3 regions of the Paracoccus zhouxuedongae genome follow, and region 1 is predicted to be linked to each of the others. Evidence: riboswitches for the same ligand, from Rfam matches in the RefSeq annotation. Region 1 holds a riboswitch; each other region holds the start of a gene.
What was found. A riboswitch is a leader RNA that binds a small molecule or an ion and turns the genes downstream of it on or off. The one in region 1 is predicted to bind cobalamin.
Positions count from the first base shown of each region.

Region 2: linked by a shared signal. The riboswitch ahead of ACEYYA_RS14865 (ABC transporter substrate-binding protein) and the one ahead of ACEYYA_RS08405 (DUF1636 family protein) in region 1 are both predicted to bind cobalamin.
Region 3: linked by a shared signal. The riboswitch ahead of ACEYYA_RS07765 (TonB-dependent receptor plug domain-containing protein) and the one ahead of ACEYYA_RS08405 (DUF1636 family protein) in region 1 are both predicted to bind cobalamin.

Region 1 is NZ_JBHFHM010000005.1:231,763-241,533, reverse strand. It holds gene ACEYYA_RS08430 (siderophore ABC transporter substrate-binding protein) at 1-592, shown strand, start outside; gene ACEYYA_RS08425 (ABC transporter permease) at 596-1,552, shown strand; gene ACEYYA_RS08420 (iron chelate uptake ABC transporter family permease subunit) at 1,542-2,489, shown strand; gene ACEYYA_RS08415 (ATP-binding cassette domain-containing protein) at 2,486-3,241, shown strand; gene ACEYYA_RS08410 (TonB-dependent receptor domain-containing protein) at 3,281-5,290, opposite strand; cobalamin riboswitch at 5,494-5,714, shown strand; gene ACEYYA_RS08405 (DUF1636 family protein) at 5,747-6,172, shown strand; gene ACEYYA_RS08400 (ABC transporter ATP-binding protein) at 6,220-6,942, shown strand; gene ACEYYA_RS08395 (ABC transporter substrate-binding protein) at 6,965-7,897, shown strand; gene ACEYYA_RS08390 (FecCD family ABC transporter permease) at 7,901-8,935, shown strand; gene ACEYYA_RS08385 (molybdopterin-dependent oxidoreductase) at 8,988-9,771, opposite strand, start outside.
Region 2 is NZ_JBHFHM010000020.1:20,000-29,770, forward strand. It holds gene ACEYYA_RS14850 (molybdopterin-dependent oxidoreductase) at 1-1,517, shown strand, start outside; tRNA gene ACEYYA_RS14855 (tRNA-Asn) at 1,921-1,995, shown strand; gene ACEYYA_RS14860 (hypothetical protein) at 2,209-2,625, opposite strand; cobalamin riboswitch at 2,874-3,077, shown strand; gene ACEYYA_RS14865 (ABC transporter substrate-binding protein) at 3,246-4,244, shown strand; gene ACEYYA_RS14870 (FecCD family ABC transporter permease) at 4,250-5,275, shown strand; gene ACEYYA_RS14875 (ABC transporter ATP-binding protein) at 5,272-6,045, shown strand; gene ACEYYA_RS14880 (pseudoazurin) at 6,042-6,455, shown strand; gene ACEYYA_RS14885 (class I SAM-dependent methyltransferase) at 6,452-7,225, shown strand; gene ACEYYA_RS14890 (ABC transporter substrate-binding protein) at 7,412-8,419, shown strand; gene ACEYYA_RS14895 (FecCD family ABC transporter permease) at 8,416-9,453, shown strand; gene ACEYYA_RS14900 (ABC transporter ATP-binding protein) at 9,450-9,771, shown strand, end outside.
Region 3 is NZ_JBHFHM010000005.1:89,840-99,610, forward strand. It holds gene ACEYYA_RS07740 (metal ABC transporter permease) at 45-872, opposite strand; gene ACEYYA_RS07745 (metal ABC transporter permease) at 869-1,723, opposite strand; gene ACEYYA_RS07750 (manganese/iron ABC transporter ATP-binding protein) at 1,720-2,589, opposite strand; gene ACEYYA_RS07755 (metal ABC transporter substrate-binding protein) at 2,586-3,473, opposite strand; gene ACEYYA_RS07760 (Fur family transcriptional regulator) at 3,584-4,018, shown strand; cobalamin riboswitch at 4,088-4,278, shown strand; gene ACEYYA_RS07765 (TonB-dependent receptor plug domain-containing protein) at 4,457-6,325, shown strand; gene ACEYYA_RS07770 (DUF7676 family protein) at 6,322-6,891, shown strand; gene ACEYYA_RS07775 (ABC transporter substrate-binding protein) at 6,888-7,733, shown strand; gene ACEYYA_RS07780 (FecCD family ABC transporter permease) at 7,730-8,755, shown strand; gene ACEYYA_RS07785 (ABC transporter ATP-binding protein) at 8,749-9,528, shown strand; gene ACEYYA_RS07790 (short-chain fatty acyl-CoA regulator family protein) at 9,625-9,771, opposite strand, start outside.

The sequences.
Region 1 (9,771 bases):
GCTGGGTGGCCGGTCGGCGGCACAGTTCGATGCGGTGTCCAAGGTTGCGCCGACCATCGACATGACGGTGTCCGCCGATGTCGTGGGCGATGCCAAGGCCCGGCTGGCGGCCTATGGCGCGCTGTTCGACAAGGCCGATGCCGCCGCCGAACTGGCCACCGCGCTGGACGCGCGGATCGCCGAGGCGCAGGCCGCCGCCAAGGACAAGGGCACCGCGCTGATCGTGCTGACCAACGGCCCGAAGCTGTCGGCCTATGGTCGCGGGTCGCGCTTTGGCTGGCTGCATGACACCATCGGCCTGCCCGAGGCCTATCCGAACCTGAAGCCCGAAACCCATGGCGATGCGATCTCGTTCGAGTTCATCGCCGAGGCCAACCCCGACTGGCTGATCGTCGTGGATCGCGGTGCCGCCGTCGGCGCCGAGGGGGCCTCTGCCAAGCAGACGCTGGATAACCCGCTGGTTGCCGGGACCAAGGCCGCCAAGGCCGGTCAGGTGATCTATCTGAACCCGGCGAACCTGTATATCGCGGGTGGCGGCTATCAGTCGCTGATGGGCAACCTGGCCGAAATGATCGCCGGTCTGAAGGGCTAAGCCTTGGCGCGGCACCATCGGCTTTGGCTGGCGGCGCTGGCCGTTCTGGCGGCGCTGGCGCTGGCCAGCCTGCTGACCGGCGCGGCGCGGCTGGCCGAGGACGGGCCGGGCGCTGGCCTGTTGATGATGGTGTCGCGCATCCCGCGCACGGCGGCGGCGATCCTGACCGGGGCGGCGCTGGCCGTGGCCGGGGTGGTGATGCAGCAGATCGTGCGCAACCGTTTCGTCGAACCCGCCACCACCGGCACGCCCGAGGCCGCATCGGCGGGGCTGTTGGCCGTCACCCTGATCGCCCCGGCCGCGCCGATCTGGGTCAAGATGGCCGTCGCCGCCTTGGCCGCGCTTGCGGGGGCGGCGTTGTTTGCCGCGCTGATCCGCCGCCTTCCCGCGCGTGAGGTGTTCCTGGTGCCGCTGGCCGGGCTGATCCTGTCGGGCGTCATCGGTGCCGGCGTCACCTTTGTCGCGTGGGAAGCCGACCTGATCCAGTACATCGCCCTGTGGCTGATGTCGGGCGAGTTCTCGGGCGTTATCGCGGGGCGCTATGAACTGCTGTGGATCGCGGGCGCGGCGGTGGCGCTGGCGTGGCTGGCCGCCGACCGCTTTGCCATCCTTGGCCTTGGCCCCGAGGCCGCCGCCAGTCTGGGCCTGAACCCCCAGGCGGTGCTGCGGCTGGGGCTGACGGTGGTGGCGCTTGTCACCGCGATGGTGGTGGTAACGGTCGGCATGGTGCCCTTTGTCGGGCTGATCGTGCCCAATCTGGTGGCGCGGGTGATGGGCGACAATCTGCGCGGCTCGCTGCCGGTGGTGGCGATGGGGGGCGCGATCCTGGTGCTGGCCTGCGATCTGATCGGGCGGCTGGTGATCCACCCCTATGAGATCCCGGCGGGCACCATTCTGGGCGTCATCGGCGCGCTGGCCTTTCTATGGCTTTTGTGGCGGGGGGATCGGGATGCGCGGTGATCCGCTGTGGCTGATGGCGGCGGCGCTGGCCGTGATCAGCGGCCTGTGGCTGTTTCAGGGCCTTTCCGGCAATGTCGCCTTCATCCTGTCGCTGCGCCTGGACAAGCTGGCGGCGCTCGCGCTGGTCGCCGCGTCGGTCGGGATGGCGACGGTGCTGTTTCAGACCGTCGCGCAGAACCGCATCCTGACGCCCTCGATCATGGGTTTTGACGCGCTTTATCTGCTGGTGCAGGCGGTGGGACTGGCCAGCCTGGGGGTCACCGGCTTTGTCACCTGGCCCACCGGCGCCAAGTTCCTGACCGAGGTGGCGCTGATGTCGGGCCTTGCCGTGGCGCTGTTTGGCACCCTTCTGGGGCGCGGCGGCGCGCGCGACATGGGCCGCACGATCCTGTCGGGGGTGATCCTGGGCATCCTGTTCCGCGCCGGGGCAAGCCTGATCATGCGGGTGATGGACCCGAACGCGCAGGCCGTCGTGCAATCGGTCACTTTCGCCAATTTCAGCCGCCCCTCGGGTGAGATGATGATCTGGGCGGCGATGGTGGCCCTGCCCGCGATGGCGGTGGCCATCTGGCTGGGGCCGCGTCTGGACGTGCTGGCGCTTGGGCGCGAACGCGCGATCGCCCTGGGGCTGGGGCATCGCGCGATGGTGCTGGTGACGCTGGCTCTGGTCGCGGCGATGACGGCGGTGGCCACCGCCCTGGTCGGGCCGGTCGCCTTTTTCGGGCTGATCGTCGCCGCCCTGGCCCATGCGCTGTTGCCCGGTGCGCCGCATCGGCGCCTGCTGATCGCCACCGCGCTGATCGCCGGGCTGGTGCTGATCGGCGGCCAATTGCTGTTTGAACGCGCCCTTGGCCTGCGCGCCACGCTGAGCGTGGTGATCGAGTTCGCGGGCGGCCTGCTGTTCCTGATCCTTCTGATGCGGGGCAAGATCCGATGATCCAGATTTCCGGCCTGTCTTACGCCGTCCACGGAACGCCGATCCTGGCGCCGACCGACCTGACCCTGCCCGCGGGCCGGATCACGGCGCTGATCGGCCCGAATGGCGCGGGCAAATCGACGCTGGCGCGGCTGATCGCCCGGATCGAGGCGCCGCCCCCCGGTCGCGTCAGCGTTGACGGGCTGGACGTGGCCGCCACCCCCGGCCCTGTGCTGGCGCGGCAGATGACGTTTCTGGGGCAACACCCCATGCTGGCCTCGCGCTTGCGGGTGCGGGAACTGGTGGCCTTTGGCCGCTGGCCGCATTGTGCGGGCCGCCCCGGCGCGGCGGATCACGCGGCGGTGGCGCGGGCACTGTCGGATTTCGATCTGACGCCGCTGGCGGGGCGGTTCGTCGACACGCTGTCGGGCGGGCAGGCGCAGCGGGCCTGGCTGGCGATGGCGGCGGCGCAGGATACCCCCTGGCTGATCCTGGACGAGCCGCTGAACAATCTGGACCTGGCACATTCCCGCGCGCTGATGGCGCATCTGGGGCGGCTGCGCGATGACGGGCGGTCGGTGCTGATCGTGCTCCACGACCTGAACTTTGCCGCCGGTTGGGCCGATCACATCGTCACCATGAAGGCCGGTGCCGTCACCGCCCAAGGCAGCCCGCAGGCGGTGCTGACCGGCCCGGCGCTGTCGGCGCTGTATGACACGCCGATCACCGTGGCGGAACATGGCGGGCGGCCCTTGATCCTCCATCATCTTTAGGCTGATCGGGGCGGGCGTCCACCCGCCCCGACCGATGCGTCAGAAGTTCATGCTCAGCCCCAGCGTCACCGTGCGACCGGGCGCCAGTTGCGGCTGGATGTCGCGCGTGCCACGCGACCGTTCGACATAGCTGCCGCGTTCGTAATAGGTCGCGTCCAGCAGGTTATCGACCCCCAGCCGCAGCGTCGCGCCCTTCAGTTGCGGCGGCGTCCAGGCAGCATAGGCATTCACCACCGTATAGCTGCCATGATCGCGGAAGCCCGCAGCGGTCATCGCGGGTTCCGACAGCTTGCCCGCCCATTCCAGGCTGGCCCCCAGCGTCAGGTTGCGGTCGGGCATCTGATGGTCGACATACAGCGTCGCCAGATCGCCGGTCGGCATGAACGACCCGCCCTGCGGCAGGCTGAAGGCGCCGTCATAGGTCACCTTGGCATGGGTCAGCGTCGCGCCGATCCGGGTGTTGTCGCGCTGCCACGCGCCGGTCAGCGTCACCCCCTGGCTGCGGCCCTGCTTGTCATTTTCCAGCAAGCCGCTTTCAGAGTTGTAAAGCGCCAGCCCGCTCAGCCGGATGTCGAACAGGGTGGCCCCCGCCGTCCAGCCCTCGCCACTGGCGTTCACCCCCAGTTTGTAGGTCGTGCCGGTCGCCGGGCGATAGCCGGGATCGGTGCGGAACGCGGCGTTGCGGGCGTGAAGCATCCCGTATTCGCCGCTGTCAAAGCCCATCCAGCTGCGCGAGGCGCCGGCGAACACCTCGACCGCGTCGCTGAAGCGATAGGACAGCGTGGCATTGCCCGATGCGCCGCTGTCGGTGAAGCGGGCGTTGTTCCAGTCGGTGAAGCGGTGGTGGTCATAGCGCAGCCCGGTGGACAGGTCGAAACCGTTGTCAAAGGCGAAGCGCCCCTGCACGAAGGCCCCGGCCTGAAGCGTCGAAAAGTTGCGGATGCGCGGCTGGGCGGCGGAATGATCGCCATAATTGTCAAGGTGATAGTCATTATGGGCAAAGTCCACGCCCGCCGTCACGCTGCCTTGGTCCAGCGTGAACGTGTTCTGCACGACGCCGCCGAACGTGTCGCGTTGCAGGATCATGTCGCCATTGATCCGCCCCTTGCCACCCGCCAGATCGCCCAGCGAATAGTTCGGCCGCCAGTAATCGTTGCGGCTGTGGTAAAGCCGCACCATCGGATCCCAGACCGCCCCCGGCGCCGTGGCGCGATAGGTCAGGCTGAGTGTCTCGCGGTCGGACCGCAGCGGAAACACCTCCGGGTCGCGGTCCAGGTCCATGTTCATCTTGATCAGGCGATCGGCCTGATCGCGGGCCTTTTCATAGGACAATTCCAGCCGGCCGGGTTCGGATTCAAAGCCCAGCTTGACCAGCCCGCCACGTGCCGCCGGGGCCGAGCCGAACATCTCGCGTCCGTCGCCAGCCTTGTAGTTCCGCCCGTCCTGACCGTGCAGCATCACGAACCAATCCAGCGCGCCGCGCACGCCATAGCTGGCCAGCGACCCCGACAGTCCGCGCCCGTTGCTGCCATAGGACAGCGCCACCCGCCCGCCGCTGGTGCGGCCATCGGTCAGCAGATCGCGCGCGCCCAGGGTTTCATAGCGCACGGCACCCGCGCCCGCCGCAAAGCCCGCATCGGCGGCGGCGGCCCCGGCCTCGACCTCGACCGCGCGCAGGAAGGCGGGGTCGATGATGTTCGATCCGGTGTGGTGCCAACTGGTCGGCCCCTGCGGCACGCCATCGACGCTGACCGCCAGCTTGGACTGTTCGATCCCGAACACATGGATGCGCTTCGATGGCCCCGCGCCACCCGACACGGTGACCGAGGATTCACGCGCGAACAGCTCGGACGTGTCGGCGGGTTGCTGCGCCTCAAGATCCTCGCGGTCGACAATCGCGCCGCCCGTCGCCTTGATGTTTTCGGTGCCCTCGGCGATCAGCGTGATCGGGTCCAGCGTGATGCTGCGCGGCGCAAGGCCCTGTGCCATTGCTGCGCTGCACAGCGCAAGCACCGACACCCCGGCCAGGGGTAGAAGTCTGATCCTCATTGCAATCCCTCATGTTCGTATGGGTTGAAGGATGGCGTGGCGGACAGTGAGCTGCGAATCCTTAGTGATTTGATCGGGTAACGGCCACAGACCGGCGCTGCAACGCCGAAATGACTGCCCGCGGCCCAGGCGGCACCGGGTGTGGCAGCCACGCGACGGTCTGGCCGGCGGCGCCATTTGCGCTTGACGGGGCCAGAGCGGCGGGCAAGTCTGGCGGCGATGGTTCCCGGTCGGGCGATGCGCGACCGGGTGAAAAGGGAATACGGTGCGGCGCTGCGCGATCAGGCCAATCCCGTGACTGCCCCCGCAACTGTAAGCGGCGAGCGACCCCCGACAGCCACTGTGCCCCGCCACCGCGGGCATGGGAAGGCGGGGCAAGCCCAGACCCGCGAGTCAGGAGACCTGCCATCATCGCAATCAACCGTGCCGGGCGGGGTGCCCCGGAAGGAGCCTGTGATGAACCACACCCAACGGCCGCCGTCGGCGCGCCCCGCCCCTGACGTGGCCCGATCGGCACCGCATCGGACGATCCTTTGCACTGCCTGCACCGTGCAGGGCGCGACCTGCGCGCCGGGCCTTCTGCTGCTGGAGCGGCTGCGCGATGCGGTCGCGGCCAGCGGCATGGGCGACGATTTCGAGGTGTCGGGCACCGCCAGCCTGACCGGCTGCGCAGGCTGCCGCTGCGGCCCCTGCCTTGTCGCCTGGCGGGCCACGGCCAAGGCAAACTGGCTGTTCGGCAATGTCGACCCCGCCGACAGCATCGACGATCTGATCGCCCTGTGCGGGGCCGATGCGGGCGGGCCGGATACGTGCGCGGCGACACAGCGGCTGTCGCGCATCCCCTCGGCCATCATCGTGACCGGGCGGGCTCCGCTGCAATGAATGTGGTTCAGCTTCAGGATGTCGCATGGGGGCCGCGTGGCGGGCCTATGCTGCTGACCGACATCAATTTCACGGTTCCGGCGGGGCAGATCATGGCGATCTGCGGCGCGAATGGCGCGGGCAAGACCTCGCTGTTGCGGTTGCTGTATCGCCACCAGCCGCCGCGGCGGGGCACGGTGCGGCTGATGGGCCGCGACATCTGGCGCATCCCCGCCACCGAGGCGGCCCGCCAGATCGCCGCGGTGTTGCAGGAACAGCCCTCGGACCAGGCGCTGACCGCCCGGCAGATCGTCGCGCTTGGCCGATTGCCGCATCGTCGCGGCTGGGCGGCGGCCCTGTCGGCGACCGGGGCTGGGGATGGCGCGATCATCGAGGCTGCGCTGCACCGTCTGGCGCTGACCGCGATCGCCGACCGCCCACTGACCACCCTGTCGGGAGGGGAGCGGCAGCGGGTGATGGTCGCCCGCGCCCTGGCGCAACAGCCGCAGGTGATCGTGCTGGACGAGCCGACCAACCACCTGGACATCCGCCACCAGCTTGAATTGCTCGCGCTGCTGAAGGGATTGGGGCTGACCGTGATCGCCAGCCTGCATGACCTGTCGCTGGCCGCCGATTTCGCCGACCGGGTGCTGCTGTTGCATCAGGGCCGGGTGCTGGCCGACGGCCCGCCCGCCACCGCCCTGACTGAGGCGACCCTGGCACAGGCCTTTGACGTGCGCGCCCTGATCGACCGCAGCACCCCGGTGCCGCGTTTCAGCTTTCATCTGTGAACGATCCCGAAAGGACATCCCCATGATCCGCCTGTCGCTTGCCGCGCTGTGCCTGTCGACCTTGCCCGCCTTGGCCCATCCCGTCACGGTCAAAAGCTGCAACCGCGACGTGATTTTTGCCGCGCCCCCGACCCGCGCGGTGTCGAACGATGTCAACCTGACCGAGATGATGCTGGTGCTGGGCCTGCGTGACCGGATGGTCGGCTATACCGGCATTTCGGGCTGGAAGACGCTGGATGATGACATGCGCGCGGGCATCGACGAACTGCCCGAACTGTCGGCCAAATACCCCACGAAAGAGGTGCTGGCCGGTGCCGAGCCGGACTTCTTCTTTGCCGGATGGAATTACGGGATGCGCGTCGGCGGAGAGGTCACGCCCGAGACGCTGGCCCCCTTGGGCATCCAGACCTATGAGCTGACCGAAAGCTGCATCCATATCGGCCCCAAGGCGCGATCCAGCATGGCCGATCTTTATGACGACATCCTGAACCTTGGCCGGATCTTCGGGGTCGAGGACCGCGCCAACACCCTTGTCGCCGGGTGGCAGGCGCATCTGGCCGATCTGACCGCCGGGCTTGATCCCAGCGTCGCGCCGCGCGTCTTTGTGTATGACAGCGGCGAAAAGGGGCCGTTCACCGCCGGGGCCTATGCGATGCCGACCGCGCTGATCGAGGCCGCGGGCGGGCGCAACATCATGGACGACCTGCCCAAGAGCTGGGCCGCAATCGGGTGGGAGCCGGTGATCGAGCGCAACCCCGAGGTGGTGGTGATCGTGAACTATGGCGATGTGACCGCGGAACAGAAGATCGCCTTCATGAAGCAGACCCCGGCCCTTGCGGGCATCGACGCGGTCAGGAACGACCGCTTCGTGGTGCTGGAATATGTCGAGGCGACGCCGGGGCCGCGCAACATCGCCGCCGTCGAAAAGCTGGTCGCCGCCTTTCAGGGGCGCTGAGGCATGAGCCGCACCCCTGCCACAGGTCGGCATGGCACCACCGCCCTGCTGCTGCTGGCGGTGGCGGCGGTGGCCGCATCCATCGTGCTGGCGGTCTCGGTCGGGTCGGTGGCGATCCCGCCCGGCACCGTCTGGGGGATCGTGCTGGACCGCATCAGCCCCGGCCTTGTCACCGCCGACTGGGGGCCGGGGCGCGCCAATATCGTCTGGGAAATCCGCTTTCCCCGCGCCATCCTTGCGGCGCTTGTCGGGGCCGGCCTGGGGCTGGTGGGGGCCGCGCTGCAAGCGGTGACACGCAACCCGCTGGCCGATCCGCATCTGCTGGGCATCTCCTCTGGCGGGGCGCTTGGGGCGATCACGGCGCTGTTGCATACCGGCCTGTTCCTGGGCCTGCTGACGGTGCCGCTGATGGCCTTTGTCGGCGCGCTTCTGGCGACCGGGCTGGTGCTGTCGGTGGCGCGGCTGGCCGGTGCCAGCAGCGCCGACCGGCTGGTTCTGGCCGGTGTCGCCGTCAGCTTCGTCATCATGGCCTGCGCCAACATCCTGATCTTTCTGGGCGATCCGCGCGCGACCCATACCGTTGTGTTCTGGATGCTGGGCGGCCTCGCCATGGCGCAGTGGGCGCATCTCATCTGGCCGCTGGCCGTGCTGATCCCCTGCGCGCTGTGGCTGTGGATGCAGGCCGCGCGCCTGAACGCCATGAGCCTGGGCGACGAGACCGCCGCCAGCCTGGGGGTCGAGGTCGGCCGTTTTCGCCTGACGGTCTTTGCCGTCTGCGCGCTGATCACCGGGGTAATGGTGGCGTTCTCGGGGCTGATCGGCTTCGTCGGGCTGATGATGCCGCATCTGGTGCGGCTGCTTATGGGCGGCGACAACCGCCGGGTGCTGCCGGCCTCGGCCTTGGCGGGGGCGGTGTTCCTGATCTGGGCCGACGCCCTGGCGCGGCTGGTCATGGCCCCCGAGGACGTGCCGATCGGCGTCGTCACCGGGCTGATCGGCGGGCTGTTCTTCATCTGGATGATGGCGCGCCGTCGCTGAACGGCGCGGGGTCTGCCAGCCATCGGTGACGGCTGGCAGATCGGTTCTCGCGCTATTTCGCTGCGTCGGATGCGTGCTGCATCAGGAACTCGGTCACCAGGGCGGCGTCGGCCTCATCCAGCCCGGCGTTGGGGATCATCGACGGCAGGATGCCCTTCCACTGCAACTGGGTAAAGCCGCCGGGATCGCGCGGGCCATGGCAGACGGTGCAGCTTTCGTAAAAGATCCGTTCACCCGGACCCATATTGGCGTAAAGCGCCTGCACAAGGTCGTCCATGCGATCAAGTCCCAAGGCCGCATCCTCGATCACCGGCAGCGCGGCATCGGTGATGATCGCGGGCCCGTCAAAGGCGCGGTTGGGGCGTTCGGGATCGGTGCATTTGCGCAGGAACGCAAGGCAGGTATTGGCCGAGGTCGCCTCGCTGAGGCCAGAGCTGCGCTGCGTCGAGGTGATGAAGTTCACCTGTCCGCCGTTGCAGCGCCCCTTGCTGTCGACATCGGGCCAGCCGCCTTCATAGATCGACACCACGCCGGGCATGATCTCGTCCGACAGGATCGCACCGGCGATCACCGTGCCACGGTCGTTATACAGTTCGACCAGATCGCCATCGGCAATGCCGCGCGCCTCGGCATCCTGACGGTTGATCCGCACCGGCTCGCGCCCCTGCACCATATACAGGTTGCGCAGGCTTTCGCTGTTGGCCATCTGGCTGTGCAGCCGATACCAGGGATGCGGGCTGACCACATGAAGCTGCCCCTCGGCGGCATTGCCCAGGTATTCATGGGGTTCAAACCAAACCGGCATACCGGGGCAATCGTCATGGTTCATGCGGGCG
Region 2 (9,771 bases), on a different contig from region 1:
CCGGCGAGGGCGTGGGCTTTTCCTGGCACTATGGCAATGGCGGGATGCCGCAATCAGGCAAGGGCACGCCGGCGGGCCTGAGCCAGGGCAAGAACCTGGTCAAGGACATCTGCCCGGCCTCGCGCATCACCGAAATGCTGGAAAACCCCGGCAAGACCTTTACCTATAACGGCATCGAGCGAACCTATCCGGCGATCCGCATGATCTACAACGCCGGCAACAACTTCATGTCGCACCAGCAGGATACCAACCGGCTGATCAAGGCGCTGGAAGGGGTCGAGACGATCATCAGCCAGGACGTCTGGTGGACCGCCGCGACCCGCTGGGCCGACATCGTGTTCGCCGCAACCTCGACGCTGGAACGCGACGACATGTCGGTGGGCGGCACCTATTCCAACGACCGCATCTATGCGATGAAAAAGGTGATCGAGCCGGTGGGCGATGCCAAATCGGATTTCGACATCTTCGCCGAACTGGCGGATTATCTGGGCGTGCAGACGGCCTTCCTTGAGGGCGAGCAATTCCCCGAATACATGGACATTCTGCGCTTTGCCTATGAAAAGACCGGCGCCGCCCAGGACGTGCCCTTCGACGAGTTCTGGGAGCGCGGCTACGCCTGGCAAAAGGCCCCGCCCGAGGCCCGCAAATGGGTGCGGCACGGCGATTTCTATACCGACCCCGAGGCCAACCACCTGCATACCGAATCCGGCAAGATCGAGATGTTCTGCAATCAGATCGCCGCACTGAACATCGACGATTGCCCCGGTATGCCGGTCTGGCAGGAACCCCACGAATATCTGGGCAATGCCGCCGAGGGTCAGCTTCACGTCGTCAGCCCCCACCCCTGGTTCCGCCTGCACAGCCAGATGGGCAACAGCGAACGGCTGCGCGAGCTTTACATGGTTCAGGGCCGCGAGCCGGTGCGCATCAACCGCCAGGACGCCGAGGCGCGCGGCATTGCCGATGGCGATCTGGTCGAACTTTACAACGACCGCGGCACGGTGATCGCGGGCGCGGTGGTCAGCGACGACATCATGCCGGGGGTGGTGTCGATCTATGAAGGCGGCTGGCCGCAACTGGACAGCAAGGGGCGCTGCAACTCGGGTCTGGTGAACTTTGTCACTTCGACCCAGGCGTCCTCGGGGCTGAGTGCGGCGACGACGGCGAACACCTGTCTGGTGTCGATGCGCAAATGCACCGATCCCGAAGGCCCGAACCTGGCCTATGAGCCGCCGCAGATCATCGCCGGCGAGCCGCTGGCCGAGATCGACGGCGACCAACTGGGCCTGGATCGGATCTATGATCTGGTGCAAGAGCTTTACGCCCATATGGAGCCGGGCGAGCGCATGTTCTATGAACGCTGCACCGTCTGCCACGGCCCGCGCGACCCGGCCGGGTTTACCCAGCAGCAGTGGAAGGGCATCCTGCCGTCGATGTTTGAACGTGCGGGTCTGGACGACGACCAGCGCCAGATGGTGACCGACTTCCTGATGAAGAACGCCGCCGACGCGATGTAGGCGACCAAAAACAGCCGGGGGCCGCAATCGCGGCCCCCTTTCCATTCGGTGACTAGCCCGCGCCTGGGATCGCCGAACGGCCCCAGGCGGCCACCACACCCGGTTCCGCGTCCCGCTGCACAGCCACCCGCACCGCGTCACACCGGCCATCCCTGCACCGCCAACGCGGGCCGGAGTGGCACCAGCCATCCGCCGCCAGGGCCACCGCCCCAAACCCGCAGGCAGCCGGATCGCCAGCAACCATCCCTGCCCCATCCGCCCCCATGTCAGCCCTGAACCCCGCCCATCAAACGCCCCCGCCAGACCACCCGGCGCACCCCTTTGACGGCGGTCCGAATATTTCAAAAAAGTCACGAAACCCCTCTGGACGCCCCCCAAACCCCTTGCTATACGCCCCCCATGTTCCGGCGTAGCTCAGCGGTAGAGCAGTTGACTGTTAATCAATTGGTCGTAGGTTCGAACCCTACCGCCGGAGCCAAATTTTTCTAACGGCCTGAAAACACTAGATTTGTGAAGTCCACGCCGCAGCGACTGTGAGTGCCGCATGTGTGTGCTTCACAATTCGACCGGAGCTAAGTCCGAAAGGAAGCTCTGATGGGTGTGGCTCGCCACGGATATTTGCAGGCTCTGCCACGGATATTTGCAGGACGTCGATTTTCGTAAACGGCCCGTTTACAACCCAGCAACCCACTCAGAAATCCGTCTCGACATAGTCCGACATGATGTCCCATGCGACGCTGGCGGCAGTCGTGTGGTTGCTGCGCCAGGCGTATTGATAGCTCAGCAGAGTGGTCTGGCCCGGCAGAGCGATGCCGGGCGGGCCGGACAGGGTGCCGGTGGCGACATGACCTGTGTTCAGGCGTGCGACCTCGTAATGCACGATCCCCGCCCCGGGCGGCGCGAACAGGGACAGATCGTAGACGTCGACGCCGGAGGTGTTGCAGGGGAAGTTCGCGCCAAGATCGATAGGCGGCTGGGGGACCGAGCCACCCCAGAAGATCTTGAAGTTGGTGTCCGCCTCGCCGTGGCCCAGGCCGATCAGGTTCGTATGGGCATAGGGATCGATGTTGTTCTGGCTGCTGGTCCAGTAGCCGACCCCGACACACATCCGCTCACATTTGACCCCAACAGGGTCAGAAATCTCGAAACGCCTCTGCCTCAAACACCGGTCCCGGCACTACTCCCTGCCGCCGCATTGATGCGCAGCCCCGCGACGGCCCCGGCGGCCCAATGCGCTGCAACAGGTTGGCGGCTCAATCCAGCGCATCCGCGCCGACCCGACGCGCGCGATTGGCGGCCATGACCTGCCGATTACCCACGCCCCACTTATCCGCTTGCCCCCGGGCCGAACACCCGTTAACGCTTATTCCCGTCGGTTTCCGTAAGGAATTGAAAGGGAATCCGCCGCCTTGTCCTTCGGGCCATGGCGAACCGGAACTGCCCCCGCAACTGTAGGCGGTGAGGGGTGGGCGATCATGCCACTGCGGTCACAATCCGCGGGAAGGCTGCCCAGCTCGACGATCCGCAAGTCAGGAGACCTGCCGACGCAGGAGTTTCAACAAACCGGGCGGGGTGTCCGGGAAGGTGCAAGATGTCCTTTGCCAGCGGTCGCGACGCGGCCCGGTTCCGTCAATTCTGTCCTTTCCGGGCTGCCCTGTGCGGCGGGCTGTGCGGGGTTGCGGCCTTCCGTCCCGTGTCCGGTTCCCCTTTCATGACCGGAGACAGACGATGATCAGACCCATCCTGCTGACGCTTTTCACCACCGCCGCGCTGCCGGCCTTTGCCACCGATTACCCGCTGACCTTGCCCAATTGCGGCGTGGACGTGACCTTCGACAAGGCGCCCGACAGCGCCGTCACCGTGGGTCAGGCTGCGACCGAAATCCTGTATTCGCTGGGCCTTGGCGACAAGGTGAAGGGCACCTCGGTCTGGTTCACCAGCGTCCTGCCCGAGTTCGAGACGCTGAACGCGGGCGTCGAGCGGCTGGCCGACAACGACCCCAGCTTTGAAAGCGTGGTCACCAAGCGGCCGGGCATCGTCGCGATTCAATATGAATGGCATATCGGCCCGCAGGGCATCGTCGCCACGCGCGAACAGTTCCGCGATCTGGGCATCCCGACCTACATCCTGCCCGCCGACTGCGCCGGCAAGGACAATTCCAAGGGCGCGGACGGCACGCGCACGGCGATGTTCTCGACCGAGGGCATCTATCAGGGCGTGACCGAGCTGGCGCAGATCTTCGATGTCGAGGATCGCGGCACGGCGCTGGTCACAGAGCTTCAGGCACGCCAGCAGGCAGCCGTCGACAAGGCCCGCGCGCTGGAGCTGAAGGACGCATCCGCGGTGTTCTGGTTCTCGTCCGCCGAGATGGACGTGGATCCCTATGTCGCTGGTCGCAAAGGCCCGCCCGGCTGGATGATGGAGCAGCTGGGGCTGAAGAACGTCGTCGAAAGCGACGAGGAATGGCCGACCGTCAGCTGGGAGACGATCGCCCGCGCCAACCCCTCGGTGATCGTGGTGGCCCGCATGGACCGCCGCCGGTTCGAGGCCGACGACGTTGAACAAAAGCTGGCCTTTCTCAAGTCCGATCCGGTCGCCAGCCAGATGGACGCGGTGAAGAATGACCGCATCGTGGTGCTGGACGGGCATTCGATGGATCCCTCGATCCGCAACATCGCCGCGCTGGAAACGCTGGCCGAGGCGCTGGCCGGGTTCGACCTGAAGTGACGGCTCTGCCTGTTTCGCCCATCCACGCGCGCCTGTGGAAGGTCGCGGCGGGGCTGGCCGTGCTGGCCCTGGCCGTTCTGGCGGGCGTCGTGATCGGCGAAACGCCGCTGCCGCCGGGGACGGTGGCAGCGGTCCTGGCCAACAACCTGTGGGGGGCGGGCCATGTCGTCGACCCCATCGACGCGGGTATCATCTGGTTCTATCGGCTGCCGCGCACGCTGGTCGCGGCCGCGTGTGGCGCGGGGCTGGCACTGTCGGGGGCGGTGTTGCAGGCGCTGGTGCGCAATGCGCTGGCCGATCCCTATCTGCTGGGCGTGTCGGCCGGGGCCTCGACCGGGGCCGTCGCGGTCACGATCATGGGCGTCGGCGCCGGGGCCATCGGCATTTCGGGCGGCGCCTTTGTCGGGGCCGCGCTGGCCTTTCTGTTGGTCGCGGCACTGGCGCGGGCGGCGGGCGGCGGTTCGGCGCAGCTGGTGCTGGCCGGGATTGCAGGCTCGCAGCTGTTCAACGCGCTGACCTCGTTCTTCATCGCCAAGTCGGCCAATGCCGAACAGGCGCGGGGCATCATGTTCTGGCTGCTGGGCAATCTGTCGGGCGTGCGCTGGCCCGATGTCGCACTGGCGGTACCGGCGGCCGCGGCGGGGCTGATGGTCTGCCTGTGGTTCACGCGCGCCATGGACGCCTTTGCCTTTGGCGCGGGGGCCGCTGCCTCGCTGGGGATCGACGTGCGGCGGGTGCAGATCGTGCTGATCGGCGCGGTCACGGTGATGACGGCGGTGATGGTCAGCCTTGTCGGCTCGATCGGCTTTGTCGGACTGGTGGTGCCCCATGCGATGCGCTTCGTCGTGGGCGTGCGCCACGGGGCGCTGATCCCGGCGACGGCGCTGGCAGGGGCGGTGTTCCTGATCGCCGCCGACCTTGCCTCGCGCTTGTTGATCCCTGGGCAGGTGGTGCCCATCGGGGTCGTCACCGCGCTGGTCGGCGCGCCCGCCTTTGCGATGATCCTGATCACCCGGCGGGGCCGGGCATGAGGGTCGCGGCACGCGGTCTGTCGTGGAAAGCGGGCGGGCGGGCCATCGTCACCGATGTCGATCTGGACATCGCGCCGGGCGAGACGCTGGGCATCGTCGGCCCGAACGGATCCGGCAAGTCCACGCTGCTGCGGCTGATCGCGGGCCTGTTGCCGCGTGCCGGGGGCGAGGTGCGGCTGGACGACACCCCCCTGCCCCGCCTGACCCGGCGTGAGGTGGCGCAGCGCGTGGCGCTTGTCGAACAGCACGCCGACACTGCCGAGGCGCTGACCGTCCGCGACGCCGTCGAACTGGGCCGCACCCCCTGGCAATCGGCGCTGTCGCCACGCGGTGCCGATGACGACGCCATCGTCGATCGTGCGATGCAGACCCTTGGCATCACCCATCTTGCGCGCCAGCACTGGGCCACCCTGTCGGGGGGCGAGCGGCAGCGCACCCATATCGCCCGCGCCCTTGCGCAGCAGCCCCGGCTGCTTCTGATGGACGAGCCGACCAATCACCTGGACATTCATCATCAGCTGTCGGTGCTGCGGCTGGTCCTGCAACTGCCGGTCACGGTCGCGGTCGCGCTGCACGATCTCAATCAGGCGATGGGCTGCGACCGGCTGGCGATCATGGCGGCGGGCCGCCTTGTCGCCTGCGGCCCGCCCGCGACTGTGCTGACCGGCCCGCGAATGGCCGAGATCTTTCGCGTCGGCGCGCGTCCCCTGATCGACGCGCATGACGGCGCCACCATCCATCGTTTTCACTGCCTGACGGAGCAATCATGAAACTCGCCGCACTGATCCTGATGCTGAGCGCCACCCTGGCGCAGGCCGAGACCCATGAGGTCAAGATGCTGAACCGCAATGACGAAGGCCCGATGATCTATGAGCCGCAGCACCTGACCATCGCGCCCGGCGATACGGTGCGCTTCCTGCCGACCCAGTCCGGCCACAACGCCGCCACCATCGACGGCATGATCCCGGACGGCGCGGAGGCGTGGAAGTCGAAGATCAACGAGGAGTTCGAGGTGACGCTGACCGTCCCTGGCCGCTACGGGATCAAATGCTCGCCCCATTATGCGATGGGCATGGTCATGGTGATCGACGTGGGCGAGGATGCGGAGGCCGAGATCCCGGCCAACGTGCCGGCGCGGGCGAAGCAGCGGTTCGACGCGATCCTTGGGCAAAAGCCGTGAACGCGAACCGCGATCTGGTCGAGGATATCCGCGACTACTGGTCGCGCCGGGCGGAAACCTTTGACCTTGCATTCGGCCACCGGATCGCGCCGGGTGCCGAGGCCGCAGCCTGGTCACAGCCGATGCGCGCGCATCTGCCCGCGCCGCCGGCGCATGTGCTGGAACTTGCCTGCGGCACAGGTGAGGTCACGCGCCTTGTCCACGATCTTGGCCACGAGGTGACGGCGCTGGATTTTTCCGAAGCCATGCTGACCGTCGCCCGCGCCAAACATGCGGGCAAGGCCCGGCTGCGGTTTCTGCATGCCGATGCAGGACAGACGATGGAGCCGGATGCCCGTTACGACGCGATCCTGTGCCGGCATCTGGTCTGGACGCTGGTCGATCCCGCCGCCGCCTTTGCAGACTGGTTCCGCATCCTGCGGCCAGGCGGGCGGTTGCTGATCTATGATGGCGACTGGTCGCGCCCCAAGCCTTCGGGTCGGTGGGCGGCGTGGCTGCTGACCCTGTGGGACCGTTACTCGCCCGATCCCCATTACGACGGCGCGACAGGCGAGGCGCATGCCACGATCATGCAGCGCCTTCCCTTTGGCGACGGGCTGAGCGCCGCGCGGCTGGCGCCGATGCTGGAGGCGGCGGGATTTGCCGGGGTCAGGGTGCTGCCCCACACACCCATCGCCCGCGCGCAGCGCCGCACGAACGGACTGCGCAACGCGCTGCGCACGCGGGTTTACGACCGCTTCATCATGGTGGCCGAAAAGCCTGCGGGCTAGATTGCGATCAGCGATCCCGGTCCGCCGCCCTGGCGGACCCGGCGATCAGACGGTTACGGGGCGAAGCCCGTGAACCGCCCTTTGGCGCGGTGCCGAATGCTGCATCCGACCAATAACCAACTAAACTAGTCAAATATTTTCCGCCGTGCTATCCCAGCCAGGATTCGACCAGCACGAGCCTGCATCATGACCTTTCACCGCCCGCTTGCCGCCGCCACGATCAGCCTGATCGCCACCATGGCGCAGGCCGACCCCACCATCTACCCGCTTGAGATCACGAACTGCGGCCAGACCGTCACCTTTCAAGGCGCACCGAAGAACGCGGTCGCGCTGGGGCAGAACAGCGCAGAGATCATGTATCTTCTGGGGCTTGAGGACCGGATGGGGGCCACCGCCTTCTGGCCGAACGATGTCCTGCCCGAGGTCGCAAACGCCAATGCCAAGGTCGAGACCCTGACGAAAGAGTTTCCGACGCTGGAAGCCGTTTTGGCGAAACAGCCCGATTTCGTCGCGGCGATGCTGGTCACGCTGATGGGGCCGGACAGCAAGGTCGCCAAGCGCGACGATTTTGAAAAGCTGGGGATCCCGACCTATCTTTCGCCTAGCGCCTGTTCGGTGACGCAGACATCAGGCGATGTCTATGGCGCGCGCGACAAGCTTTGGTCGATGGATCTGATGTATCAGGAAATCGACGATCTGTCGCGCATCTTCGATGTGGCCGACCGGGGCCAGGCGCTGATCCGCGACCTGAAATCGCGCGAGGGCGCGCTGCGCGAGCAGTTCAAGGCCCGCGATGATCTGACCTTCCTGTTCTGGTTCTCAAGCCCCTCGCCCGATGACGATGCCTATCTGGCAGGCGGCAACGGCCCGTCGGGCTATATCGCGGATGTTCTGGGGGGCGCCAATGCGGTCAGGTCCGAAACGGAATGGCCCACCCTGGGTTGGGAGGGCATCATGGCGGCCAATCCCACGGTGATCGTCGCCGCGCAGGTGGACCGCGCCCGCTGGAACCTGGACGATGCCGACAACAAGGTCGCCTTCCTGAAGGGCGATCCCCTCGTCAGCCAGATGGAGGTCGTGAGGGCCGGTCGCATCGCCGTGATCCCCGGGCAAGCGATGAACCCCAGCGTCCAGACCCTGTTCGGCGCCGAGGCGCTGGCCAGACAGCTTGACGGGTTTGATCTGCGGAAATGACGCCCTGGCTGTCCGAAGGCCCGTCGCTGCGGCTGGCGCTGCTGCTGGTTGCCGCGTTTGTCGCGCTGATCGTCGCCATCGCACTGGCGACCGCGATCGGGGATTACACGATCGGCCTGCCGTCGGTCGTGCTTGCGATCACCAACAAGCTGGGGTTCACCGATGCCGCGCTGTCGCCCATCGAACAAAGCGTCGTCTGGGATCTGCGGTTGAGCCGGGCGCTTGTCGCAGCGCTTGCGGGGGCGGGCCTTGCCTTGTGCGGGGCGATCCTTCAGGCGCTGCTACGCAACCCGCTGGCCGAGCCTTTCGTGCTGGGCGTGTCGGCGGGGGCCTCGACCGGGGCGGTCTGCGTGATCGTGCTGGGGGTAGGCGCGGGCGGCGTTTCCCTGTCGCTGGGCGCCTTTGCGGGGGCCTTTGCGGCCTTCGGTGTAGTGGCGTTGTTGTCGAATGGCGGGACCAGCGGTCCCAACCACACCATCCTTGCCGGGGTCGCCGCATCACAGCTTTTCAGCGCGCTGACATCCTATATCACCACCACCTCGGGCAATGCCGAACAGGTGCGCAACGTCATGTTCTGGCTGCTGGGCAGCTTTGGCGGCGTGCGCTGGCCGGATTTCCACCTGCTGCTGGTGATCGTGCCGTTTGGGCTTGGCATCTGCATCTGGCTGGGGCGGGCGCTGGACGCCTTCACCTTCGGGGATGAGGACGCCGCCGCCCTTGGCGTGCCCGTTGGCCGCATCCGGCTGATCCTGTTTGCGGTCACGGCCATGATGACCGCGACGATTGTCAGCATGATCGGCGCGGTCGGCTTTGTCGGCCTGGTGGTGCCCCATGCCGCCCGCTATGTCGTCGGGCCGATGCATATGCGCCTGTTGCCCGCCAGCGCCTTGGTCGGGGCGGTTTTCATGGTCACGGCGGATATCGTGTCGCGGGTGCTGGTGCCGCAACAGACCATTCCCATCGGTGTCGTCACCGCGCTTGTCGGCGTGCCCTTCTTTGCCCTCATCCTTTACCGCGCAAGGCCGAAAGCATGACGATCCGCGCCGAAAACCTGTGCTGGGGCGTCGGGCGCAAGATGATCGTGCGCGATGTGTCGATGGCAGTCGCCAAGGGGCAGACGCTGGGGCTGGTCGGGCCGAACGGGTCGGGCAAATCCTCGCTTCTGCGGCTGCTGGCGGGGCTGCGGCGGCCGTGGCGCGGGTCCGTGGCCATCAACGGGCGCGACATCGCGCAGGTGCCGCGCAAGGCCCTGTCGCGTGAGGTGGCCTTTGTTCAGCAAAGCGCGTCCACCGAAACCAGCGTCACCGTTCAGGACGTGGTGCGCCTTGGCCGAACGCCGCATCGATCAGCCC
Region 3 (9,771 bases), 140 kb from region 1:
GCCCGATTGGCGCAGAACGTCAACCGGACAAGCCGGAACAAGGATCACGCAGTGCTGGGCGCGCCGCGCAGGTGTCGCCACAGGAAGGCCGCGATGAAGCCCGCGGTCAGCAGCAGGATGATGGTCGGCGCCGGGGCGCTGTCGATCCAGAACGACAGCCAGACCCCGCCCAGCATCGCCGCCAGCGTCACCGCCACCGCGACCGCCATCATCGCGGGAAAGCGCCGCGTCAGCAGAAAGGCGATGGCCCCCGGCGCGATCAACAGCCCGATCGCCAGGATCAGCCCCACCGCCTTGAGCGTGGCGACGATCGCCAGCGACAGCGCCACCAGCAGGCCGTAATGCAGCGCCCGCACCGGCAGGCCCATCGCCTGCGCCTGACCTGGGTCAAAGGCGTGCAGCAGCAGGTCGCGCCAGCGCAGCAGCAGCGCCCCGGTCACCCCCGCCCCGATCAGCCCCGCCGTCAACAGGTCCGCCCGGCCAACCCCCAGCATGTTACCGAACAGGATATGATCCAGATGCACGTTGGTCTCGATCTTGGTGTAAAGCACCATGCCCAGCCCGAACATGCCCGAAAACACGATGCCCATCACCGTGTCCTGCTTGACGCGGCTGTTTTCCTTGAGAAAGCCGATGGCCAGCGCGCCAGCCATGGCGGCGGCGAAGGCGCCGACGATCAGCGGCATTTTCAGGATATAGGCAAGCACGACACCGGGCAGCGTCGCGTGGCTTAGCGCGTCGCCCATCAGCGCCCAGCCGCGCAGCACCAGAAAGCACGACAGGATTGCCGTCGGCGGGGCCAGCAGCGCCGCCACCCAAAAGGCGTTCTGCATGAAGGGAAACTGGAACGGCGCCAGAAGCATATCCATCATGCAGCCCCCAGCGTATCGGCGGCGCGACGGCGCGCGGCCAGCAGCCCGTGCTTGGGCGCCCAGACAAAGGCCGCCAGAAACAGCAGCGTTTGCAGGCAGATGATGATCCCGCCCGTCGCGCCGTCAAGGAAATAGCTGATATAGGCCCCGGCGAAGCTGGTGACGCTGCCGATGGCCACCGACAGGGCCAACAGGCGCGGAAAGCGGTCGGTCAGCAGATAGGCCGTCGCCCCCGGCGTGACCACCAGCGCGATCACCAGAAACGCCCCGACCGTTTGCAGCGCCGCCACGCAGGCCGCCGACAACAGCGTGAAGAACAGAAATTTCAGCCGCGCCGGGTTCAGCCCGATCGATCGGGCGTGGGTCTCATCAAAGAACACCGCCATCAGGTCTTTCCATTTCGCCAGCAGCACCGCCAGCGTCACAAAGCCGATGATCGCCAGTTGCACCGTATCGGCGGGCGAGATCGCCAGGATATTGCCCATGATGATCGTCTTGACATCGACCGGCACCGGCGAGACCGAGATCATGAACAGCCCTAGCCCGAAAAACCCGGTAAAGACGATGCCGATGATGCTGTCCTCCTTCAGCCCGGTGCGCTGGTTCAGAAACAGCATCGCCCCCGCCGCCAGCCCGCCCGAGGCAAAGGCCCCCAGCGCGAAGGGCAGCCCCAGCATATAGGCGCCCGCGACGCCCGGCACGATGGCATGGCTCAGCGCGTCGCCGATCAGCGACCAGCCCTTCAGCATCAGATAGGCCGACAGAAAGGCGCAGACCCCGCCGACCAGCGCCGAGACCCACATCGCATTGACCATATAGCCATAGCCGAAGGGTTCCATCAGCGCCGTCATGACCTGTCCCCCGCGCGTCGGGTGCGGTCGTCATAGATGACCACCGGGCGTTCGTCGTCGGTCAGGATGGTGACGCTGCGCGCATCGGCATCGTCATGCAGATCGGCCCCGCCCAGCACGAAATGCCGCAACACGCCGCCAAAGGCCTGTTCCAGGTTCTCGCGCGTGAAGGTCGTGTCGGTCGGGCCGTGGGCCAGCACCGTGCCCTTGACCAGCACCACCCGGTCGCAGAACTCGGGCACCGAACCAAGGTTGTGGGTCGAGACCAGCATCACCCGCCCTTCGTCGCGCAACTCTTGCAGCAGCGCGACGATCGCGGCCTCGGTCTGCACATCGACCCCGGTGAAGGGCTCGTCCAGCAAGATCACCTGACCCTCTTGCGCCAGGGCGCGGGCCAGGAACACGCGCTTGCGCTGCCCGCCGGACAACTCGCCGATCTGGCGATGGCGAAAGGCGGTCATGTTCACCCGCTCCAGCGCGGCGGCGACGGCGGCGCGGTCGGCGGGGCGCGGGATGCGCAGCCAGCCCATGCGGCCATATCGGCCCATCATCACCACATCCTCGACCAGCACGGGAAAGGTCCAGTCGACCTCCTCGGCCTGCGGGACATAGGCCACCAGCCCGTCGCGCAGGGCACTGCGGACATCACGGCCAAGGATGCGGATGTCGCCGGCTGCCAGCGGCAGAAAGCCCATGATCGCCTTGAACAAGGTCGATTTGCCCGACCCGTTGACGCCCACCAGCGCGGTGATCGTGCCGCGCGGGATCGCAAAGGTCGCATCGCGCAGGGCCGTCACGCCATTGCGATAAGCGACGGTGACGCCCTGCGCCGACAGTCCTTCGGCCTTGCGTTGGCTTTGGTTCATTTGGTCGCCCCGGTCAGCCCCTGCGCGACGGTCTCGGTCGTCACCCGCAGCAGGTCCAGATAGGTCGGCACAGGGCCATCCGCCTCGGACAGGCTGTCGACATACAGCATCCCGCCATAGGCCGCCCCGGTCTCGCGCGCGACCTGTCTGGCCGGGTCGTTGTTGACGGTGCTTTCGCAGAACACCACCGGAATGTCGTTGGTGCGAACCGTGTCGATCACCGCACGCACCTGTTGCGGCGTGCCCGTCGCATCGGCGTTGATCGGCCACAGATACGCCTCGCGCAGACCAAGGTCGCGGGCCAGATAGCTGAAGGCGCCCTCGCAACTGACCAGCCAGCGCTTGTCCTCGGGGACGGTGGCGATCATCGCCTGAAGGGGGGCCAGCGTCTCGGTCAGCCGCGCCTTGTAGGCTTGCGCATTGGCAGCGTAATCGGCGGCGTGGCCGGGATCGGCCTGCGACAGCGCGGTGGCGATGTTGTCGACATAGATCTGCGCGCTGACCGGCGACATCCAGGCATGGGGGTTCGGCTTGCCCTCATAGGCGCCTTCGCGGATCGGCATCGGATCGACGCCATCCGACAGCGTGGCTGACGGCACATCGCCCAGATTGGACAGGAACTGCTGGAACCACAGCTCCAGATTCATGCCGTTCCACAGGATCAGGTCGGCGTCCTGCGCGCCGACCAGATCGCCCGGCGTGGGTTCATAGCCGTGGATCTCGGCCCCCGGCTTGGTGATCGACACCACCGTTGCATGGTCACCGGCCACCTGCCGCGCCATGTCGGCCAGCACGGTAAAGGTGGTGACGACCTTCAGCTTGTCCTCGGCCAGGGCGGGGCTGGCGGTCAGGGCGGCGGCAAGGGCTGCAATCAACGGGCGCATCGGGGTCTCCTTCTGGGTTCGGCCCATAATGCGAACGATTCGCAGAAAGTCAAGTTATTGCGAATCGTTCTCATATTGATGGCGATTGCGGCGGGGGCTATGATCCAGCCATGGCCAAGAACCTTGACGATCTGGAAACCGATCTGCGCGCTGACGGGCTGCGCATCACCCGGCAGCGGCTGGCGATCCTGCATGTTCTGCGCGAGGCCCGCGACCACCCCCGCGTCGAGGACATCCTGACCCGCGCCCGCCAGCAGGATGCCAGCGTGTCGCAGGCCACGGTCTATCGCACGCTGGCGGCGCTTGAAAAATCCGGCGCGGTGCTGCGCAACGATTTCGACGGCGCGGGGGCACGCTATGAACTGGCCGACCGTGCCCATCACGACCACCTGATCGACCTCGACACCGGCCGGGTGATCGAGTTCCGGTCCGACAAGATCGAACGCCTTCAGGACGAGATCGCAGCCGAACTGGGCTATGAAATCGAATGGCACCGGTTAGAGCTTTACGCACGAAAGCGCCGCCAGGGATCGCAGGGCGGATAGCTCGCCAGCCACGACGCCGCGCTGTTGCCGCCAACGCGCCATCCCCGCTTGCCTATCAACGCCCGTCTCTGCTAGGCAATCTTCGATGGTGCCCTTCGGGGTGAAAAGGGAATGCGGTGGGGCTTCATGCCGAATCCGCAGCTGTGCCCGCAACTGTAACCGGTAAGCGGACCGCAATTGCCACTTCGGTTGATCCGAGGGAAGGCGCGGCCCCGCGAAGACCCGGAAGCCAGGAGACCTGCCATCTGCGTTGCCCAACCCGCGGCCGGGTTCAGCCAAGGGAGCGGTCTTCCGCCAGCGGTGACACCATGAGTGGATCGAAGGCGGCGTTGTAATGCTCTCAGGACTGACAGTATCAAGCGGTAATCCGGCAGGCTTGTCCTGCCCCACGGCCTTCGCATCCGGCTTTCAACCCCGAGACGCCAAGGACCGCCGCAGATGCAGCTACGCCGCCTTTCCCTTGCTACCTTCCTGCTGGGCGCAACCGCGCTGAGCCAGCCTGCGCTTTCGCAGGACAACCGGACCACACTCGACACGATCGTGATCACGGCTTCGCGCACCGACCTGCCGACGCGCGCGGTCGGCAGCGCCGCAACCGTGGTTGATCGCGATCGTGTCGTGCGCGAGCAGAACCGCCGCGTCACCGATGCGCTGCGCGACGTTCCCGGCGTGCAGGTATCGCAGGATCGTCCGGGTGTCTGGACCTCGATCAGCATTCGCGGGTCGGACAATGATCAGGTTCTGGTCCTTGTCGATGGCGTGCGCGTGGCCGATCCCTCCGCCGCGTCAACTGCGTTCCAGTTCGATCACCTCAGCGCCGCCGATATCGAGCGGATCGAGGTGCTGCGCGGCAACCAGTCGTCGCTTTACGGATCGGACGCCATTGGCGGGGTCATCAATATCATCACCCGCCGCGCCGATACGGATGGCTGGCGGCTCAGCGCGGATGCCGAGGTCGGCCCGCACAGATCGAAGCGCGGCAACGCCACCCTGATGTGGAAACACGGCGCGATGGACGCCCGGCTGACGGCCTACAGCACGCATTACGACGGGCCGCCGATCAAGATCGCCTCGAACGTGGACAGTCCCTATCGAGGCAACGGCATCAGCGCGGTCCTGGGTTGGCAGATCGCGCCCGCAACCCGGCTGGAGTTTTCGGGCATGACCAGTGATACTTGGTCGGCCTATGACAGCCGCCCCGGTGGCAAGCTTGACACGGTGGACAAGGATGAATGGCGCGCGGGCCTGCGCCTGACGCATGAAACCGCCGATGGCCGATGGCGGCATGCGCTGCACGCGGGCCGCTATTCGGCGGTGCGCAGCTATCACACCGGCCATTCGCGGGCGTCGGTCGGCGACGTCTATGACGGCCTGATGACCAGCCTTGGCTATGACGTGACATGGAAGCCGAACGATACCTGGTCAGTGGTCGGCGGTCTGGCGCGCGAGACGGAAAAGACCCGGCAGGCGACCAATTTCAGCGGCGACTTCATCGCGTCCAACCGCACGACCGCCGCTTTTGCCGAAATCGCCTATACGCCGGACGACCGCAACACCGTGACGCTGGCCTTGCGCCGGGATGACAACGACCGGTTCGGTTCGTTCGAGACCTGGCGCGTCACCGGCGCGCATCTGCTGAGCTATGGCCAGACCGACATCAAGCTGCGCGCCAGTGCCGGGACAGGTGCCAAGTCGCCCAGCCTTTATCAGCTTTTCGATCCCACCTATGGCAACCCCAACCTGACGGCACAGGAAAGCCGCGGCTTTGACCTTGGCGCGGATGTCTATCTGCCCTGGGGCGAGCTCAACGCGACGCTGTTTCGCAACCAGGTCAGCAACAAGATCGCGTGGGGGGATCGGCCCGGCGGGACCAAGGGCTATTACAACCTTGGGGCAACGCTGGAACGCGGGCTGGAACTTGGCCTGTCGGCGGAGCTGGCGCCGAACTGGACACTTGCGGCCAGCCATACCTATCTGCTGTCGCAAAACGATCTGACCGGCGCCTGGCGCGGGATGCCCAAGCACACCGGCACCTTCAGCGTCACCTATGCCGCCGATCCCTGGTCGGTCACCGGGCGCTTGCGCTATGCCAGCGGCAACGATGCGGCCACGGTCAGCGGCTGGGGCAAGCATGTCTCCGGCTACGGCGTGGTGGACCTGTTCGCCAGCCACAAGCTGAGCGAGCGCACCGAACTTTATGGCCGTATCGAGAACGTCTTCGACCGCAGATATGAGACCTATTCCGGTTATCGCACGCCCGAGCGCAGCCCTTATGCCGGCATCCGCATCGGGCTGGAGGGGAAATGATGCTGAAACATGAGCAGACCTTGAACGACGATGGCCGCGCCACCGAAGATCGCTGGCCGGCGCCCCTGGATCAGCAGTGGCTGAACGACTTTCTGACCGACATGTTCGACAATCACTGGCAGGGTCTGTGCTTCGGCCCGATCATCGAGGGTGCGGCCTATGAACTGCGTCCACCGGGAAAACCCGAGCGGATCAGCCTCAACGACGGGTATCTGACGGTGTTCTACGGGCTGAACGGGCATTTCCACCTGTGTATCGGCCGCAATGAAGGCGCGCTGCGCCAGGGCGGCGAGGCGTTGGTCGCCCAACGTCGCCCCGGCAAGGCCGAGTTCTTCCGCAGCCTTGATCCCGAAGGCCACCCGCGCAGCTGGGGCTTTCGGATGGAGAACGGCAAGGGCGAACCGGCGCTGAGCCTGTTTTTCCCCAACCCCTTCATCACCCCCGACGACCGGCTGGCCGAGACGCCCGACTGGGACCGGCTGGCGACATGGGATCATGTGCGCAGCACCTATATCGGTCTGGATGACGGCGGGCCCGACCGGCTAAGCAAGGGCTATCGCACATGACACCGGCAGCGCGCCTTGTGGCGTCGATCTGGCTGGCGTGGTCTGGTCCGGCACTCGCCGGGCCAGAGGACTTCCCGCGTATCGCCTCGACGTCTCTTTGCGGCGATCTCTGGGCCTTGTCGCTGGCCGACCGCAACCAGATCGTCAGCCTGTCCAAGGACGCGACCGGGCCTTGGTCGGCGCTGGCCGATCAGGCGCGCGGCCTGCCGCAAAACCGCGGCAGCGTCGAGGAATTGCTGGTGGCCCAGCCGGATCTGGTGGTGACAAGCCACGGAACGCCGACCCAGATGCGCCGTGTGCTGGACCAGTTTGGCATCACCGAGATGGCGCTTGAAATGGTCAGCGACCTTCCCTCGCTGGCGGCCAAGGCACCCACGATCGGCGCGGGCTTTGGCCAGGCCGCGCGCGGCGAGGCCATGGCGGCGGCATTCACCGCGCGACTGGCCGAACTCGCCCCGCCCGCCGGCAGCCACCGGCCGCTGGTGATCTATTACCGCCCCGACGGTGGCGGCGCCGGGGCCGGAACCATCGTGGACGCGGTGATGACGGCGGCAGGATATGATAATCTGCAAGCAAGGACCGGCCCGCCCGGCTGGGGCGGCGTGCCGCTGGAACAGGTCGTCATGTCCCCACCCGAGGGGTATGTGCTGTCCTATTTCGACAATCAGCAGCTATCCGTGCGCCGGACGCTGGGTCGCAACCCGGTGCTGGCCCGTGCCAGTGCCGCTGGCGAGGCTCTGACCGTGCCGGGCGAATACTGGCCTTGCGATCACCCGGTCGTGGCCGAGGCGGCTTCGATCCTGGCCGCCGGGCGGCCGATGTTCGCGGAGGGCACGCGATGATGGCCGCCGACATGCGCGCCGGGCTGCGCCGCGATCTGACAATCCCGCTGTCGGCGGCTCTGGCCGTGCTATGCAGCGCGCTTCTTCTTTGGTCGCTGACGGTGGGTTATGTCGACATTTCCGCCGGTCAGGCGCTTGCCGGGCTGCTGGGGCGCGCCGATCCGCAGGTCGTGACCATCGTGCAGGAATTGCGCCTGCCGCGCGCCGCGCTGGCGCTGATCATCGGCGGGTCGCTGGGGCTGTCGGGTGCCGCCTTGCAGGGTCTTTTCCTGAACCCGCTGGCCGAGCCGGGGGTGATCGGGGTCAGTTCCGCCGCCGCGCTTGGGGCGGTCATCACGATCTATACCGGCTGGGCGGCGGTGCTGCCGTGGGCGCTGCCCGCAGGCGGGTTAGGCGGCGCGATGGCCGCGACGCTGATCTTGTGGCTGCTGGCCGCGCGCGGCGCCGAGCGTCTGACACTGCTGCTGGTCGGTGTGGCGATCGGCGGACTGTCGGTTTCGCTGATCTCGCTGACGATGAACCTGTCGCCAAACCCTTGGGCCATCAGCGAAATTGCCTTTTGGCTGATGGGTTCGCTGAAAGACAGAACGCTGGACGACCTGGGTCTGGCGGCGCCTTTCATCGCCACCGGCTCGCTGCTGCTGGCCCTGTCGGGGCGCGGGCTTGAGGCGCTGACGCTGGGCGAGGACGCGGCCCGGTCGCTGGGTGTATCCCTGAACCGGGTTCGCGCGCAGATCGTCATCGGGGTCAGCCTCTGTGTCGGCGCGGGCGTGGCCGTTGCAGGGTCGGTCGGTTTCGTCGGGCTGGTGGTGCCGCATCTTTTGCGCCCACTGGTCGGCCACGCGCCTGCCCGGCTACTGATGCCCGCGGCGCTTGGGGGCGCGGCGCTGCTGTTGGCGGCCGACATCCTGGTGCGGTTGATCGCCATCGGACCAGAGTTGCAGCTTGGCATCGTCACCTCGCTGATCGGCACGCCGTTCTTTTTCTTGCTGATTTTCCGGCTGAGGGACCAGACATGGTGAACGGGCTGACGCTGGAAGACGTCTGTGTCGACCTGCATCGCAAGCGGGTGATCGACAAGGTCAGCCTGACGATCCAACCGGGGCAGATGATGGCGCTGGTCGGGCCGAACGGGGCTGGCAAGTCCACGCTGTTGCGCGCGGCCCTGGGGTTGATCGGGCTGGCGGGCGGGGCGGTTCGGCTGGACGGTCGCCCGCTAGCCCAGTTCGACACGCAGGAACGCGCCCGCCGCGTCGCCTATCTGCCCCAGGGTCATCAGACGGTGTGGCCGGTGCCGGTGGCCCGTGTCGTCGGCCTGGGGCGCCTGCCGCATCGTGGCCCCTTTGCCGCCGCAAGCCCTGCTGACGCGGCAGCGGTGGCGCAGGCCATGGCGCAGACCGACATCACCCACCTGGCCGACCGCCCGGTCAGCGCCCTTTCGGGCGGCGAACGGGCGCGCGTGCTGCTGGCCCGTGCGCTGGCCGTCGGCGCCGGGGTTCTGCTGGCGGACGAGCCGATTTCAGCATTGGACCCGCGTCATCAGCTTGAGGTCATGGCCCTGCTGCGTGCGGCGGCGGATTCCGGCACCGCGGTGGTCTGCGTGCTGCATGACCTTGGCCTGGCGGCGCGGTTTTGTCACAGCGTCGCCGTTCTGGATCACGGTCGCCTGGTTGCCGAGGGGCCGCCCGACACCGCCCTGTCGCCAGCGATCCTGCGCGGCGTCTACGGCGTCGAACCCTACAGCGCCCGACATGAACAGCAGCCGGTGCTGATCCCCTGGCGGGTGCTGTCGTGAGGCTTGGCAGCCGTTCCGGGCGCGGCAAGGGGATCGGCTGCCCAAAGACCGCAGGGCAAGACATCACGCCTCCCTTCGGCGGGGGGCGCTGTTCGGTCAGTCGCTGGAATAGGGCGTAAAGCGCGATCGGTTCGGATCGGGGCGCAGCGCGCGGCCGGCCATGGGGAAGGCCCGTTGCGGGCAGGCGGGGCGGTCGCAGATCTTGCAGCCCGCGCCGATCGGCGTTGCCCGCGACGGGTTGCG